One region of the Kitasatospora sp. NPDC022856 genome, then DNA from elsewhere that is predicted to be linked to it. Evidence: predicted binding sites of a transcription regulator. Region 1 holds the regulator's gene; the other holds the start of a gene.
What was found. The regulator HspR, encoded in region 1, represses chaperone genes until heat shock. The targets are predictions, from matches to a motif close to TTGAGNNNNNNNNNCTCAA.
Positions count from the first base shown of each region.

Region 1 (7,885 bases):
ACGCCGATCTGTCGCTCCATGCCCTTGATCCGGGCGCTCGCCGTCGGCTGGCTCACGCCCAGCTCGGCCGCCGCCCGGCCGACGCTGCCCAGTCGTGCCACCGTGAGGAGCAGTTCCAGGGCGCCGAGCTCGGGGACGTGCGGGGAGAGAGCCATAGACTCAGGCTATGCCCTCATAGGTCGGTGGGCGCTACCGGTGGCCGGAGGCGGACGGCACGGTGGTTCCATGGCCATCCTCACCGGCGTCCGACCGCTCACCCGCACCGCCCGCTTCGACCTCGCCCAGCTCGGTCCCAACTGGTACGCGGTGGTGATGGGCACCGCGATCGTCGGCAACGGCGCGGCCGCGCTGCCCGTCCGGCTGCCGGGGCTGATCGGGTTCGGCGAGCTGATGTGGGCGCTCGGGGCGGTCGCGCTGCTGGTGCTCGTCCCCGCGCGGGTGGTCCACCTCCTCCGGTACCGCGCCGAGGCCCGCGCCCACCTGCTGGACAACCCGGCCACCGCGGTCTTCTACGGGTGCCCGCCGATCGCCATGCTCTCGGTCGGCCTGGGCACCCTCACCCTCGGCTCGCGGGTGATCGGCACCGGCCCGGCCGTCGCGCTGGACGCGGCGCTCTGGGGCATCGGCACGCTCTATGCCCTGGCGGTCGCGGCCGGCGTGCCCTACCTGATGATCACCCGGCACGCCGTCTCCCCGCTGGAGGCCAACCCGACCTGGCTGCTGCCGGTGGTCGCGCCGCTGGTCGCCTCCGCGACCGGTCCCGCGCTCGTCCCGCACCTGCCGACCGGCACCGCGCAGCAGAGCCTGCTGTACGGCTGCTGTGCGCTGTTCGGGGTCGGGCTGCTGGCCATCCTGGCGCTGCTGCCGGTGGTGCTCACCGGGCTGGTGCACAGCAAGCTGTCCGCCCTGGTGCTCACCCCGTCGCTCTTCCTGGTGCTCGGCCCGCTCGGCCAGTCCACCACGGCCGTCCACCAACTCGCTGACGCCGCACGCCCGGTGGCGCCGCAGCTGGCACCGGTGGCGCTCGCCCTCGCCGAGCTCTACGGGGTCGCGGTGCTCGGGGTCGCGATGCTCTGGCTGGTCATCGCCACCGCGGCCAACCTGCGGGCCCGCAGGGCCGGGATGTCCTTCACGATGACCTGGTGGGCCTACACCTTCCCGGTCGGCACCTGCGTCACCGGCGCCTCCGCGCTCGCCCGGCACACCGGTTTCGCCGGGTTCACCGGCCTCGCGGCCGGGCTCTTCGTCCTGCTGGCCGCCGCCTGGGCCGTGGCCGCCGGCGGCACCGCGGCCGGGCTGGCCGGCGGCAGGCTGCTGGCCCGCTAGCAGAGCCGTCACGGTAGCGGCAAGAGAAGTCACGATGAGTGACCGGAGGGCAGAGGGGGATTCCGTGAAGGGATCGTGCAGGATCAGCGAAGGCTGCCCGATGGGGCAGTCCGGATTCGGAGCGCCCTGCTCCGCAGCCGACTGAACGGACGGTCGCCGCCCGCCCCGCCATCGCCCTGACCTGGCCTTCCTTCCCCGACCCCGGTGGTCCGCCCGGGGGCCGCCACGGATTCACGGTGCAGGTTCCTGCAATTGCGAAAACATGCAGTCGGGCGGCACTTGTTCACCGGCCGTCACGCTGTGATGGTGGAGACACGCCAAGCCGTCCGGGCGATCGCAGCCCGATGGTGGTGACTTGCTCTTCGATACTGGATGCGAGAGGTACGTCCGTACCCGCATGTCGGGGGGAAGAGCGCCGGCCGGGACGCCATGTGTGGTGATGGTCCCCGGGACCGGAACCGGCGAGGCGTTGCTGCTCCGCCTCGCCGGGAGCGCCCTGGGATTGGCGTGCTACCGGCGACCCCCGGGAAACCCGTGTGCGACGGCACCCGGTCCCCGGGGGTCCGCCGGTCGGCAGTACCGTGATCGCGTGCGGCGCGCGGTACCGCGACCACGATCGACCCGTGCGGGGGGCACGCGCGGCACAGGCAGATCCGAGACCCATCCGGCAGGGAGTGTTCGAGGTGACGGCGGATCCGACGGCCGCCCCGGGCACCAGCGCGCCGGGCGGTGAGCCCGACGAGGCGGCCCGGCAGCTCTACCTGGCCGTTCTCGCCCGTGGCGGCCGCGTCCCCGCCGCCGACGTCCCCGAGTCCGACCGGGCCGCGCTGCGGCTCCTGGTCGACATCGGCCTGCTGATGCCCAACCCGATGGACGCCTGCTACACCGCCGTCAGCCCGCGCTCGGTCAGCGACCGGCTCGGCGCCGAACTGCGCAGCGAGGCCACCCGGCTGCTGGTCCGCGCCGAGAACCTGCCCGGCGCGCTGGACACCCTCACCCGGGCGTACGACGCGATGCCCCGCCCGCCCGAGCGCTCCGGCGGCGCCGTCTACATCGAGGGCCACGTCCACATCCGCCAGCGCATCTCCCAACTGGTCGCCGACTGCCGGACGGAGGTCCTCACCGCCCAGCCGGGCCACCGCCCGGCCGACGCCCTGAAGATCGCGCTCCTCCAGGACCTCCGGCTGCTGCAGCGCGGCTGCTCGCTGCGCACCGTCTACCAGCCGGTCGCGGTCTCCGACCCGGCCGCGCTCGCCTACGCGGACGAGGTCACCCGGCACGGCTCGCAGATCCGGATCCTGGACGAGCCGTTCCAGCGTCTGTTCGTCTTCGACCGCTCGGTCGCGGTGATCTCCGCCAACGAGGACCACAGCACCGCCGCCTTCATCTCCGACCCGGCCGCGATCGCCTTCCTGGTCGGCGCCTTCGAACGCGACTGGGCCCGGGCCGACCCCACCGACTGGGCCGGCACCCTCGCCCGGGGCGTCGCGCAGGAGGCCCCCGACCGGGTCGGCCGGCTGCTCGCCAAGGGCCTCACCCAGCGCACCGTCGCCACCCGGCTGGGCCTCAGCGAGCGCACCGTGGCCGCGCACATCTCCCGGCTGCGCGAGCGCCACGGCGCGCAGACCCTGTTCCAGCTCGGCTGGCTGATGCGGGGCGGCCGCGATGACTGACGCCGCGATGACTGACGCCGCGATGACCGAGGCCCCGCTGCCGGACGCCGACGCCCGCGAGCTGTACCGGACCATCCTGCGCGAGGGCGGCCGGCTGCCGATCGCCGAGGTGAGCGCCCAGGACGCCCGGTCGGTCCGGCAGCTGACCGACGTCGGGCTGCTCACACCGCGCTACGCGGACGGCGTGTACAGCGTGGTGAACCCGCGTGCCGTCGGCGAGCGGATCGGGGCCGGGCTGCGCGAGGAGGGGGCGCGCCTGCTGGCCCGGGCGGCGCTCGTCCCGGAGCTGATCGACGACCTGACGAAGGCCTACGACGCCGCGCCCGGCCGGGAGGACCGCACCGGCGGCGCCCGGCGGATCACCGGCATGGGGCAGATCCGCCACCTGATCTCACAGCTCGCCGACGAGCACCACCGCGAGGCCTGGGCGGCCCAGCCCGGCGGAGCCCGGCCGGCCGCCCACATGCGGGACGCGCTGGAGCACACCCGCCGCTACCTCGCCCGCGGCGGCACCATGCGCACGATCTACGAGGCGAGCGCCCGCCTCGACGCGCCGACGGTCGAGTACGCGGCGGCGTCGGCCCGGCTCGGCAGCCCGATCCGCACCCTGGCCGCGCCGTTCAGGCGGGTGCTGATCTTCGACCGCAGGGTGGCGCTGATCCCGGCCGCGCCGGACAACACCAGCGCGGCCCTGGTGGAGGACTCCGCGACGGTCGCCTTCCTGGTGGACGTGTTCGAGCAGCAGTGGCGCCAGGCGGAGGGGGTGAACTGGTCGGCGCTGGCCGCCGGCGCCACCGAGCCGGCGGTGCACGACCAGATCGGCCGGCTGCTGTCGCAGGGGCTGACGCAGCGGACGATCGCCGGCCGGCTGGGGCTGAGCGAGCGGACGGTGGCCGGTCACATCTCGCGCCTGCGCGAGCTCTACGACGCGGAGACGCTCTTCCAGCTCGGCTGGCAGATGCGGGGAGCCCGGCCGGGGGAGTCCGATGGGTGAGCCGGGATCAGCCGGTCGCCGCGCCGGTCGGCCAGTAGCCGGTCGGACCGACCACCGGGGGCTGCTGGCGCGGGATGCTGAACTGGTCGCCGGGGGCGGTCCAGAAACCCTCGCGCAGCGAGAGCGCCATGCCGGCCCAGTCGAGGGCGGTCTCCACGGTGTGGTGGAGGGCCTCCTGCGACCAGGTGTCGTCGAAGACCAGCGGCAGCACCGGGGCGACCTGCTCGATGGTGGCGATCAGCGGGTTGTGCGTGATCGCCTCGTCCACCAGCAGGACGATCGGCTTGCGCAGCGCCGACGCCCAGCCCAGCTCCAGGCTCACGCCGGCGGAGAGCGGCGCACCGACGTAGGCGAAGACCAGGTCGGCGGACTGCAGCGCCCGGAAGTCCGACGGCACCCGGGGCTCGGGGGCCCGGCCGGCGATCGTCCAGGCGTCACTGTGGTGGGCGCTGTACACGGCGGCACCGCTGCGCAGGAGCGTGGTGCGAAGTGTCGTCAGCCGCGTCCGGCTGGCCAGGGTCACCACGCTGTCCGCCGGGCCGGTCAACCGCATCAGCGGCGCGGCCAGGAACACACGTGCACGCCGGCCCTCGGGGGCCTGGCTGTCGTGGTGACGCAGGTAGGGCTCGGTCATGTCGACTCCGGGGGAAGGCCGACCGGATTGGGGGACGGTGCCGGCAGGCGTTGAGAGTAGTTGCTGCTTCAGGTGGATCCAGTGCCCTGTGGTGAGGAAGAATTGACCGTACAGCAACAGGTTTTTGACCTGGTGCTGGACCATCGGGGGCGAACTGATCGTCTATCAGTGGTCACGCTCGCGTCCAGGTTTCTGCCCTGTCATCTGGCTGCCTGGCAGGGAGATGACGCCGCCGGGGGACAACGGGGAGGTGACACCACAACTCGGCGTGCGGCATCATGTGGACTCCAGTGCTATTAGTTCGGCTAGAGCAACTTTCGGAAAGGGAGTGGGCTGGTGTCCCGTATGTCCAGGCTTGTGCGCAAGGTCGTGCTTCCGATTGCCATCGCGGCCGGAGCTTTGGCCGGTGTCTGCGTCCTGTCAAACGGTACGCAGCCGCAGGTGGACGCAGGTGCCGGGGATTCCCGCGCCAAGGCCGCCGTTTACCTCGTCGCCAATGACATGAACTGGGGCTGACCGCTCCCTGTCATAGCGGACGTTCGAGTGCCGAAAGGCTCCAGGCGCGGGCGCCCGCCGCCGTTCGGGGCCCTCACTCCGGCCGGTGCTGCGCGGCCCGGCCGAGGACGTAGCCCAGCTGGAACAGGGAATCGACGTTGTAGTCCTCCCGCATCTCGGCGATATGTCGCGCCAGCGTGCGCTCGCTGATGCCGAGTCTGCGGGCGATGACCCGATGGTTCGTACCGGAAAGAAGCAGGTCGATGATCGTCTGGCGCAGCCGGGAGACCACCTGCTGCGGGACGGTGGTGTCGCCGTCGAACTCCAGCGCCCGGCCCCAGTTCCGCTCGAATACCTCTTCCACGAGATATTTGATGACCGCCGGATCGTGGATGAAAGCGGCCAGGTCGTCATCGCCCACCGGAATTACCGCGAGCCGCCGGTCGACAATGATGAGGCGGGCATAGGGCTCGTCCAGGGTGCGAAACTGATAACCCTCCTTCGCCAGCCGGGACACGTATTCGCGGGTGGGCTGGTGGTATCGGGTGCTCGCGTTGTAGATCGTGCGCATCGAAGCGCCCTGCTGCAGGCTCTTGAGGTCCCGTTCCATTCCCGCGGCGAGCAGCTCGGGCGGGCGGGGGCCGCCCGGCTGCATGGCGAGGCCCTCGGTCATCCCGGTGGCCATGCATTGCTGGAGACGCTGATTGATGAGCGCTTTGCCCTGGACGTATTCGATGGGGCCGCCCGACTGGTCGGGGCTGTGAAAGGCGTCGGCCAATTCGCTGAGATCGGCCGGCAGGGCGACCGCGCGGGCCAGCAGGTCGAGGGCCTGGCGCTGCCAGGCGGAGCTCAGGCTGAAGGAGAGCTGGGCCGGGTCGACCGCGATGAGCGAGCCGGGTTCGTCACTGTCCGGAATGAGCAGACCGAGGTCCATGAGCTCGCGGAGCGCGGCGGTCTCGCCCGGGCCGGCGCCGATTGTCAGCCGGCCGTTGCCGTGGACGGTCCTGAGATAGAGCGAGCGGGCGTCGGCAGACAGTATTCGCGATCCGCCACCTGCGGAACCGGGCTGCTCTCGCCCACTCATCTTCGGCTCCCTGTCGTCGACCGGACAAGTAGTCAACGTTCTAAAGTCGGTTGTACCAGGCATCCTAGGTCGCGGTCACGGCCGGTAAGGACTGCCACCGACAGCTCTGCCTGCCAGGGGCACGCTCCGGTCCAGCACTCTCTCACAGACGACCGAGCCGCCGGCACCCCCCGATCAGGAGGGAGCCGGCGGCGGGTGCCGTGGTGGCGGGGTTACCGCTTGGGGCGCCAGACGACCAGCGCGCTGGACTGGCTCGGCGGCTGGTAGGGGACGAGATCCCGCCGGTAGGAGGCGTGGACGGCGGCCTCGCGCTGCTGGAGCGCGGAGGCGGCGCCTTCGAGCGAGTCGACCAGCTCGGTGATCCGCGACTGCAGTGCGGTGACCTGGTTCTCCAGCTCGATGATCCGCTTGATGCCGGCGAGGTTGATGCCCTCGTCCTGGGACAGCCGCTGCACCTCGCGCAGCTGCTGGATGTCGCGGCTGGAGTAGCGGCGGCCGCGGCCCGCGGTGCGGTCGGGACAGACCAGGCCGAGCCGGTCGTACTGGCGCAGGGTCTGCGGGTGCAGGCCGGAGAGCTCGGCGGCGACCGAGATCACGTAGACCGGGGTGTCCTCGGTGAGGACGTAGTGCGGCGGCGGTGCCGCACGGCGGGCACGCGGGGCGCCGCCGGGCAGGCCTTCGCCGATGCCGGGCCCGATCGGGCCGCTGTCGGGGGTCATCTGGTCGTCACGCTCCCTTCGCCGCCTTGAAGAGGGCGGCTCGCGGGTCGTCGGAGGCGGTGGCCTCGCGGTACTGCTCCAGGGCCGTCAGCGCGTCGCCGGTGACGTGCTGGGGCACCACGACCTCCACGGTGACCAGGAGGTCGCCCCGGGTGCCGTCCTTGCGGGTGGCGCCCTTGCCGCGGGCCCGCAAGGTGAGGCCGTTGGCGCTGCCCGGGGGCAGCCTGAGCTTCACCGAGGGGCCGTTGAGCGTCGGTACCTCGATGGTGCCGCCCAGAGCGGCTTCGGGGAAGGTCACCGGCACGGTCACCGTCAGGTTGTCGGCCTTGCGCCCGAAGACCGGGTGCGCGTCGACGTGCACGGTGACGTAGAGGTCGCCGGACTGGCCGCCGCGCTCGCCCTGGGCGCCCTTGCCCTTCAGCCGGATGCGCTGGGCGTCCTGGACGCCGGCCGGGATCCGGACCTGCATGGTGCGGGCCGAACTGGCCCGGCCGCTGCCGTGGCAGTCGGCGCACGGGTCGTCGACGATCATGCCGCGGCCGCGGCAGTCCCGGCACGGCTCGGACAGCGCGAAGGCGCCCTGGCCCCGGCTGACGGTGCCGGCGCCGACGCAGGTCGGGCAGACCCGCGGGGTGGTGCCGGCCTTGGCGCCGGTGCCGCTGCAGGTGCGGCAGGCGGCCTGGCTGGTCATCCGCAGCGGGACGGTCGCGCCGTCCACCGCCTCCTCGAAGGAGAGCGTCACCTCGGTCTCGACGTCCGCGCCGCGCCGCGGCTGGGCCTGCCGGCCGCCGCGGTTGAACAGGCCGCCGAAGACGTCGCCGATCCCGCCGCCGCCGGCGCCGCCGCCCTGGCTGCCGCTGAAGAGGTCGCCGAAGTCGAAGCTGTAGCTGCCCCCGCCGGGCCCGCCGGAGCGGAAGCCGCCGTTGGCGAAGAGCGTGCGTGCCTCGTCGTACTCCTTGC
Region 1 is NZ_JBVHHE010000002.1:115,204-123,088, reverse strand. It holds gene ACZ34W_RS03550 (LysR family transcriptional regulator) at 1-155, opposite strand, end outside; gene ACZ34W_RS03545 (TDT family transporter) at 226-1,326, shown strand; gene ACZ34W_RS03540 (LuxR C-terminal-related transcriptional regulator) at 2,010-2,999, shown strand; gene ACZ34W_RS03535 (helix-turn-helix transcriptional regulator) at 3,007-3,993, shown strand; gene ACZ34W_RS03530 (hypothetical protein) at 4,001-4,627, opposite strand; gene ACZ34W_RS03525 (hypothetical protein) at 4,964-5,143, shown strand; gene ACZ34W_RS03520 (helix-turn-helix domain-containing protein) at 5,217-6,206, opposite strand; gene ACZ34W_RS03515 (heat shock protein transcriptional repressor HspR) at 6,419-6,925, opposite strand; gene dnaJ (molecular chaperone DnaJ) at 6,933-7,885, opposite strand, start outside.

Region 2 (7,885 bases), on a different contig from region 1:
GGCCCTCGTAGCCGTGCGGCAGCAGCAGGGTGACGCCGGAGTGCTGGCCCCACTTCTGCTCGGCGGAGGCGATGTACTCGTCCACCACGGTCTGCGCGCCGTTGACGAAGTCGCCGAACTGCGCCTCCCACATGACCAGCGAGTTCGGCCGCGTCAGCGAGTAGCCGTACTCGAAGCCCATCGCCGCGTACTCGGACAGCAGGCTGTCGTACACGGTGTAGCGGGCCTGGTCCTCGGTCAGGTACAGCAGCGGGGTGTAGTCCTCGCCGGAGACCCGGTCGATGAGCACCGCGTGGCGCTGGCCGAAGGTGCCGCGGCGGCTGTCCTGGCCGGCGAGGCGGACGGGGTGGCCCTCCATCAGCAGCGAGCCGATGGCGAGGGTCTCGCCCATCGCCCAGTCGATGGTGTTGTCCTCGACCGAGGCGGCCCGGCGCTGCAGCTGCGGCAGCAGGCGCGGGTGGACGGTCAGCCAGTCCGGCAGGTTGACCTGCGAGGCGGCGATCCGCTTGACCATCTCCTGCGAGATGCCGGTCTGGATGTTGACCGGGAAGTCCGCCTGCGGCTTGCCGTTGGAGGCCGGGGCCGGCGTCTGGGCGGCGTCGCGGACCTCGGCGAAGACCTTCTCCAGCTGGCCCTGGAAGTCCTGGAGCGCCTGCTCCGCCTCTTCCATGGTGATGTCGCCGCGACCGATCAGGCCCTCGGTGTACAGCTTGCGCACCGAGCGCTTCTTGTCGATCAGGTCGTACATCAGCGGCTGGGTGAACGACGGGTTGTCGGCCTCGTTGTGACCGCGGCGGCGGTAGCAGATGAGGTCGATCACGACGTCCTTGTGGAACGCCTGACGGAACTCGAAGGCGAGCCGCGCGACGCGGACCACGGCCTCCGGGTCGTCGCCGTTCACGTGGAAGATCGGCGCCTCGATCATGCGGGCCACGTCGGTGCAGTACATCGACGAGCGGCTGCTCGCGGGCGCGGCGGTGAAGCCGACCTGGTTGTTGACCACGACGTGCACGGTGCCGCCGGTGCGGTAGCCGCGCAGCTGCGACATGTTCAGGGTCTCCGCGACGACGCCCTGGCCGGCGAAGGCCGCGTCGCCGTGGATCTGGATCGGCAGCACCGGGAAGGTGGTGCCGCCCTGGTCCAGGATGTCCTGCTTGGCGCGGGCGATGCCCTCGACGACCGGGTCCACGGCCTCCAGGTGGGAGGGGTTCGCGGCGAGCGAGACCTTGATGGTCTCGCCGTCCAGGCCGGTGAAGGTGCCCTCGGAGCCGAGGTGGTACTTCACGTCGCCGGAGCCGTGCATCGACTTCGGGTCGAGGTTGCCCTCGAACTCGCCGAAGATCTTGCCGTACGGCTTGCCGACGATGTTGGCCAGCACGTTGAGGCGGCCGCGGTGGGCCATGCCGATGACGGCCTCGTCCAGGCGGTGCTCGGCCGCCGAGTCGATGGTCGCGTCCAGCAGCGGGATGAGCGACTCGCCGCCCTCCAGCGAGAAGCGCTTCTGCCCGACGTACTTGGTCTGCAGGAAGGTCTCGAAGGCCTCGGCCGAGTTCAGCCGGCGCAGGATGCGCAGCTGCTCCTCGCGCTCCGGCTTGGTGTACGGCTTCTCCAGGCGCTCCTGCAGCCACTTGCGCTGCGTCGGGTCCTGGATGTGCATGTACTCGATGCCGACCGTGCGGCAGTACGTGTTGCGCAGCAGGCCGAGGATGTCGCGCAGCTTCATCATCCGCTGGCCGCCGAAGCCGCCGACCGCGAACTCGCGCTCCAGGTCCCACAGGGTGAGGCCGTGCGTGGTGACGTCCAGGTCGGGGTGCTTGCGCTGCTTGTACTCCAGCGGGTCGGTGTCGGCCATGAGGTGGCCGCGGACCCGGTAGGAGTGGATCAGCTCGATGACGCGGGCGGTCTTGTTGACCTCGTCGTCGTGCGTGGTGGCCACGTCGGTGGCCCAGCGGACCGGCTCGTACGGGATCCGCAGCGACTCGAAGATCTCGTCGTAGAAGCCGTTCTCGCCCAGCAGCAGCCGGTGGATCTCGCGCAGGAACTCGCCGGACGCCGCGCCCTGGATGACGCGGTGGTCGTAGGTCGAGGTCAGCGTCATGATCTTGGAGACGCCCAGCCGGGACAGCGTCTCCGGGGCGGAGCCCTGGAACTCGGCCGGGTACTCCATGGCGCCGACGCCGACGATGGTGCCCTGGTTCTGCATCAGGCGCGGCACGGAGTGCACGGTGCCGATGCCGCCGGGGTTGGTCAGCGAGACCGTGACGCCGGTGAAGTCGTCCATGGTCAGCTTGTTGGCGCGGGCCCGGCGGACGATGTCCTCGTAGGCCTGCCAGAAGCCGAAGAAGTCGAGGGTCTCGGCCTTCTTGATCGCCGCGACCACGAGCTGGCGGTCGCCGTTCGGCTTCACCAGGTCGATGGCCAGGCCCAGGTTCACGTGCTCGGGCTTGACCAGGTACGACTTGCCGTCCTTCACCTGGTAGCTGTGGTTCATGCCCGGCGAGGCCTTGATGGCCTGGACCAGGGCGTAACCGATCAGGTGTGTGAAGGAGACCTTGCCACCGCGGGCGCGCTGCAGGTGGTTGTTGATGACGATGCGGTTGTCGATCAACAGCTTGGCCGGCACGGCGCGCACGGAGGTCGCCGTCGGCACCTCCAGCGAGGCGTCCATGTTGGTCGCCACCGCCTTGGAGGGGCCGCGGAGCTGGACCAGCTCGGGGCCGGTCTCGGCGGGCGCGGCCGGCGCCGGAGCGGCGGCCTTCGGGGCCGGGGGCGCGGCAGGAGCTGCGGCGAGGGGCGCGGGCGCCGGGGCCGCGGCGGCGGGCGCTGGCGCGGCCGGTGCGGCGGGGGCGGGCGCGGCCGGAGCAGCAGCGGCGGGCGCGGGGGCGGCAACGGGGGTCGGCGTGGGGCCGACCTGGGTCGCGGCCTGGGTCACTGGGGTCACCTCGGTACCGGGCTTGTAGTCGGCGAAAAAGTCCCACCAGGCTCGGTCGACCGAGTTCGGGTCCTGGAGGTACTGCTGGTAGATCTCGTCGACGAGCCACTCATTGGGGCCGAAGCCAGTGGAGCTTGCCGAGCTGTTGGGGGTTTCTTGGGACTGTGGCGACACGGCGGCAACCGCCCTCTTCCGCTTCCTTTTGGGATGTTTGGACAGCGGGGATTAAGGCTACGCCCCTGACCAGTGATCGCGCAGTCCCCAGGGCTCAGGCGTCGCCCAGATCACAGTCCTGACCTGCAGGTTGGCTGAAAATGTGCGTTAGAAAGCCGCCTCGGATGGGAAGCGATCGCTTCCGATCAGCCGCTATATATGGATGAAACCGGACAAATCATAGCCCGGAGCCACCTGGATCGTCCGTCCACGTCTGTGTCGCTTCTGTGACATGCGGGCGACGTCCGATCGACGCGGGCGGGTGCCCGGGGCCGCCGAGCGGACCCCGGGCGGGCGCTACCGCGGGCCGGGCAGCCGGACCTCGATCCGGCAGCCGGGGGAGGCCTCCGCCACCTCGATCCGCCCGCCGTGCAGGTCCACCGCCCAGCGGGCGATGGCCAGCCCCAGACCGGTGCCGCCGTCGGAGCCGGGACCCTGGGCGGTGGCGGTGCCGCTGCGGCTGAACCGCTCGAAGACCCGGGTGCGGTCGGCCGCCGGGATGCCCGGCCCCTCGTCCTCGACCTCCAGCAGCAGCGCGCCGGGCTCGCCGCCGGGCCGGGCCCGGACCGTCACGGTGCCGCCGGGCGGCGAGTGCTTGCAGGCGTTGTCGACCAGGTTGGCGACCACCTGGTGGAGCCGCTCGGTGTCCGCCACGCCGGTCAGGCCGGCCGGGCTGACCTCCAGGGCCAGCCGGACGTCCCCGCGCCGGGAGAAGGCCCCGCCGGCCGTCGCGCCGTCCACGGTGACCCCGCGCAGCACGCCGTCCAGGAACTCGCGCACCTCGAAGGGGCGCGCGTCCAGGTCCACCACGCCGTCGTCGATCTTGGACAGGTCGAGCAGGTGGGTGACCAGCCGGCCGAGCCGTTCGGTCTGCTCCAGGGCGGCGCCCAGGGTCGCGGGATTGGGCTGGACCACGCCGTCCACCACGTTCTCCAGCACGGCGCGCAGCGCGGCGATGGGCGTGCGCAGCTCGTGCGAGACGTTGGCGACCAGCTCCCGGCGGTGCCGGTCGGCGGCCTCCAGGTCGGCCGCCATGTGGTTGAAGGTGGCCGCCAGCTCGCCGATCTCGTCCCGGGAGCTCACCTCGACCCGGCGGCTGTAGTCGCCGGAGGCCATCGCGCGGGCGGCGGCGGTCATGTCGCGCAGCGGGGCGGTCAGCCCGTGCGCGAGGAACTGCATGAAGAGCAGTGAAGCGATCATGGAGAAGACCATGATGATCCGGATCTGCGTCTCGGAGCGGATCGCCACCACGACCATGCCGGTGGCGAGGAAGACCGAGACGATCACCAGGAGGGCGAGCTTGCCCTTGATCGAGCGGACCGGGTCGAGCGGCCGGATGTCGGCCCACACCCGGTGGGCGGCGCGGGCGGCCAGCGTGGGCCGGGCGCCGTCGGCGTCGCCGTTGCGTTGCTGTGGAAAGGTCATTGGTCCCCTGTGATCCCCGCGGGTCCGCGCGGCGGTTCGGGACACGGGCCCCCCGGAGGCCCGGTGCCCGAGGCGCCGCTAGGAGAGCGGGGCCTCCAGCGCGTAGCCGACCCCGTGGACGGTGCGGATCCAGCTGGCGCCGATCTTCCGGCGCAGCGCCTTGACGTGGCTGTCCACGGTGCGGGTGCCGGACGCGTCCGTCCAGTCCCAGACCTCGGCCAGCAGTTGCTCGCGGGTGAGTACCGCCCGCGGCTGTGCGGCCAGGCAGGCGAGCAGGTCGAACTCGGTCGGCGTCAGGTGGACGTCGCCCGAGGCCAGCCGGACCCGGCGCTGCACGTGGTCGATCTCCAACTCGCCGAAGCGCAGCGAGCCGAGCGCCGGTGTGCGGGCCGCCTGCTGGGCACGCTCGACGCGGCGCAGCAGGACGTTGACCCGGGCCGCCAGCTCCCGCATGGAGAACGGCTTGGTCATGTAGTCGTCGGCGCCCACGCCGAGGCCGACCAGGAGGTCCGTCTCGTCGTCACGCGCGGTCAGCATCAGGACCGGTACCGGGCGTTGGGCCTGGATCCGGCGGCACACCTCAAGGCCGTCGAAGCCGGGCAGCATGATGTCGAGCACGACCAGGTCGGGCTGCCAGGTGTGGAACCCGTCGACCGCGCCCGGGCCGTCGTGGGCCACGGCGACCTTGAAGCCCTCCGCGCCCAGCCGGGCCGCGATCGACTCGGCGATCGTGGGCTCGTCCTCCACCACCAGCACTCTGCGCTGGCTGCTCACCGTGCCGCCGCTGTTCTGGTTGTCCTGCTGAATTTCTGTCACGGTCACGCCACCGCCCCCAGGGCTGCGGGCCGGCCACCTGTGGGGATGGCGAGGCTCCGCTCGTAGTCTTGTTCCGTCGTGGACTGTGCCGGGTCCGCCGTCCCGTAGCGCCTGCGGAGTCGGAGGACAGGTGTGGACTGCCCACCGCTCCCGCACACTTCGCAGCGTACGGACACCCGGTGCTTCCCGGCAGGTGGACCGGATGTTTCCGGCCCGTGGGCCGGCCGTCCGGCCGCCCGTCGGACCCACTCGGAAGTGGGCACGGGCCAGTACCTTACCCGCCGATTTTTCACTGCGTAACGGTACGTATGCACTCCAGTTGACGACAAGCCGCCGGTCAGAGCCGCTACTCGTGCGTAGACGGAGTGCAGGTCTGTACCAATCGTGGAGTCGCGCGCCACATGATGTTCACGGGGTATTCCCAGCTGGCTCCCAGGACCCCGAAGTACCGTGGTCACGACAAGTCGCACAGGCGGGATTTCCGGCGCGCGCCGGTACGTTGAGCACCGGACGGGGGCCGGAGGCTGCGGGTCTGGAGCGGAGGCGGCATGGCGGAGCTGCGGAGGAGCGCTGTGGTGGGCGGGCCGCGTCCGGGGCCGCCGTACGGGATGCTCCGGTTCGGCCTGCGGACCGGCCTGGCCGCCTGGGTGCTCGCCCGGGTGCCGACGCCCCGGCGCAACCCCTTCGCGCTCGGCTACCTCGCCGTGGTCGTGGCCACCACCACCTTCGCCGGGCTGGCCGACCCGGGCCTCGTGCTCCGGCTGCAGGAGGCCTCCAGCTCGGACGGGCACAACCTGGTCCACCACCCGCTGCGCGCCCTGCTGTTCAGCGGCTTCTGGGTGGCCGGGACGATCTGGATGCCCTACCTCTGGGCCTTCGCCTTCACCGTCGCGCCGCTGGAGCGCCGGGTGGGCGCCGTCCGGGCCGCGGCGGTCTTCGGGATCGGGCACGTCACGGCGACGGTGCTCTCCCAGTCGGTGGTGATCACCGCCGTGGCGACCGGCCGGATGGAGCCCCGCGCGCTGGACTGCCTGGACATCGGGGTCAGCTACGGCGTGCTGGTCAGTCTCGGTGCGCTGGCCGGGCTGCTGCCGCCGCGCGGGCGGCTGCTCGCGCTCGGCGGCGCCGCCGTCCTGGTCGCCGAGCAGATCGCCGGCGACCGGGACCTGGTGACCGGGGTCGGCCACCCGGTGGCGCTGCTGACCGGGGTCGTGCTCTGGCGCTGGCTGCGGAACGGGCCCGGCCCCCGGTGGCGGCGCCCGGAGGCGGCGGCCGTCGGCGCCACGGGCCCGGCGCAGGCCCAGGGGGCGACCGCCCTGCTGGACCGCGCGTGACTCCCGGGTGCTCCCGGGGGGCGGTGCGCGCCCCCATGAGGCGTTTTTGACACCCCTTCCCGGACCCCTTCTTGTTCGCTCCCGGCGAACAGGGCGGGGGGAACATTCCATGGCCGCGAAACCTTAGTCAGGTCAACTCAACTTCGCTGACTGGGGAGAGATCATGGCATCGACGTCCACTCCGCTCACCCTGCCCGTACTGCCGCTCGACGACGAGGTCGTGCTCCCGGGCATGGTCGTCCCGCTGGACCTCAAGGACACCGAGGTGCGTGCCGCGGTCGAGGCCGCGCGGGCCGCGGCCGCCGGCGCCGGGAAGCCCCAGGTGCTGCTGGTGCCGCGGGTGGACGGCTCGTACGCGGCGGTCGGCACCCTCGCCACCGTCGAGCAGGTCGGGCGGCTGGCCGACGGGGAGCCGGCCGCGCTGGTCCGCGCCGTGCGCCGGGTCCGGATCGGCGTCGGCACCACCGGGCCCGGCGCCGCGCTCTGGGTGGAGACCACGCCGTTCCGGGAGTCCTCGGAGGGCACGCCGGTGGCCGGCCGCGCCGCCGAGCTGGTCCGGGAGTACAAGGCGCTCTCCACCCAGTGGCTGCGCAAGCGCGGCGCCTGGCAGATCGTCGACCGGGTGGCCCAGATCGAGGGCGTCGGCGAGCTGGCCGACAACATCGGCTACGCGTCCTTCGTCACCGCGGAGCAGAAGCTCAAGGTGCTGCTGGAGGCCGACCAGGTGGCCCGCCTGGAGTACGCCCTCACCCTGCTGCGCGACCACCTCGCCGAGGAGGAGGTCAACGACACCATCCGCAAGGACGTCGAGGAGGGCGTGGCCAAGCAGCAGAAGGAGTTCCTGCTCCGCCGCCAGCTGGAGGCCGTCCGCAAGGAGCTGGCCGAGCTGAACGGCGACCCGGCCGACGAGGAGGGCGACTACCGCGCCCGGGTCGAGGCCGCCGACCTGCCCGGGAAGGTCCGCGAGGCCGCGCTGAAGGAGGTCGACAAGCTGGAGCGGGCGTCCGACCAGTCGCCCGAGGGCTCCTGGATCCGCACCTGGCTGGACACCGTCCTGGAGCTGCCCTGGAACGAGCGCACCGAGGACGCCTACGACATCGCCGGCGCCCGCGCCGTGCTGGACGCGGACCACTCCGGCCTCGGGGACGTCAAGGACCGGATCGTC
Region 2 is NZ_JBVHHE010000003.1:224,727-232,611, forward strand. It holds gene ACZ34W_RS05925 (multifunctional oxoglutarate decarboxylase/oxoglutarate dehydrogenase thiamine pyrophosphate-binding subunit/dihydrolipoyllysine-residue succinyltransferase subunit) at 1-3,106, opposite strand, end outside; gene ACZ34W_RS05930 (sensor histidine kinase) at 3,443-4,570, opposite strand; gene ACZ34W_RS05935 (response regulator transcription factor) at 4,649-5,386, opposite strand; gene ACZ34W_RS05940 (rhomboid-like protein) at 5,935-6,720, shown strand; gene lon (endopeptidase La) at 6,884-7,885, shown strand, end outside.
Region 2: the regulator HspR is predicted to act here: its motif matches at 6,843-6,861, upstream of lon (endopeptidase La).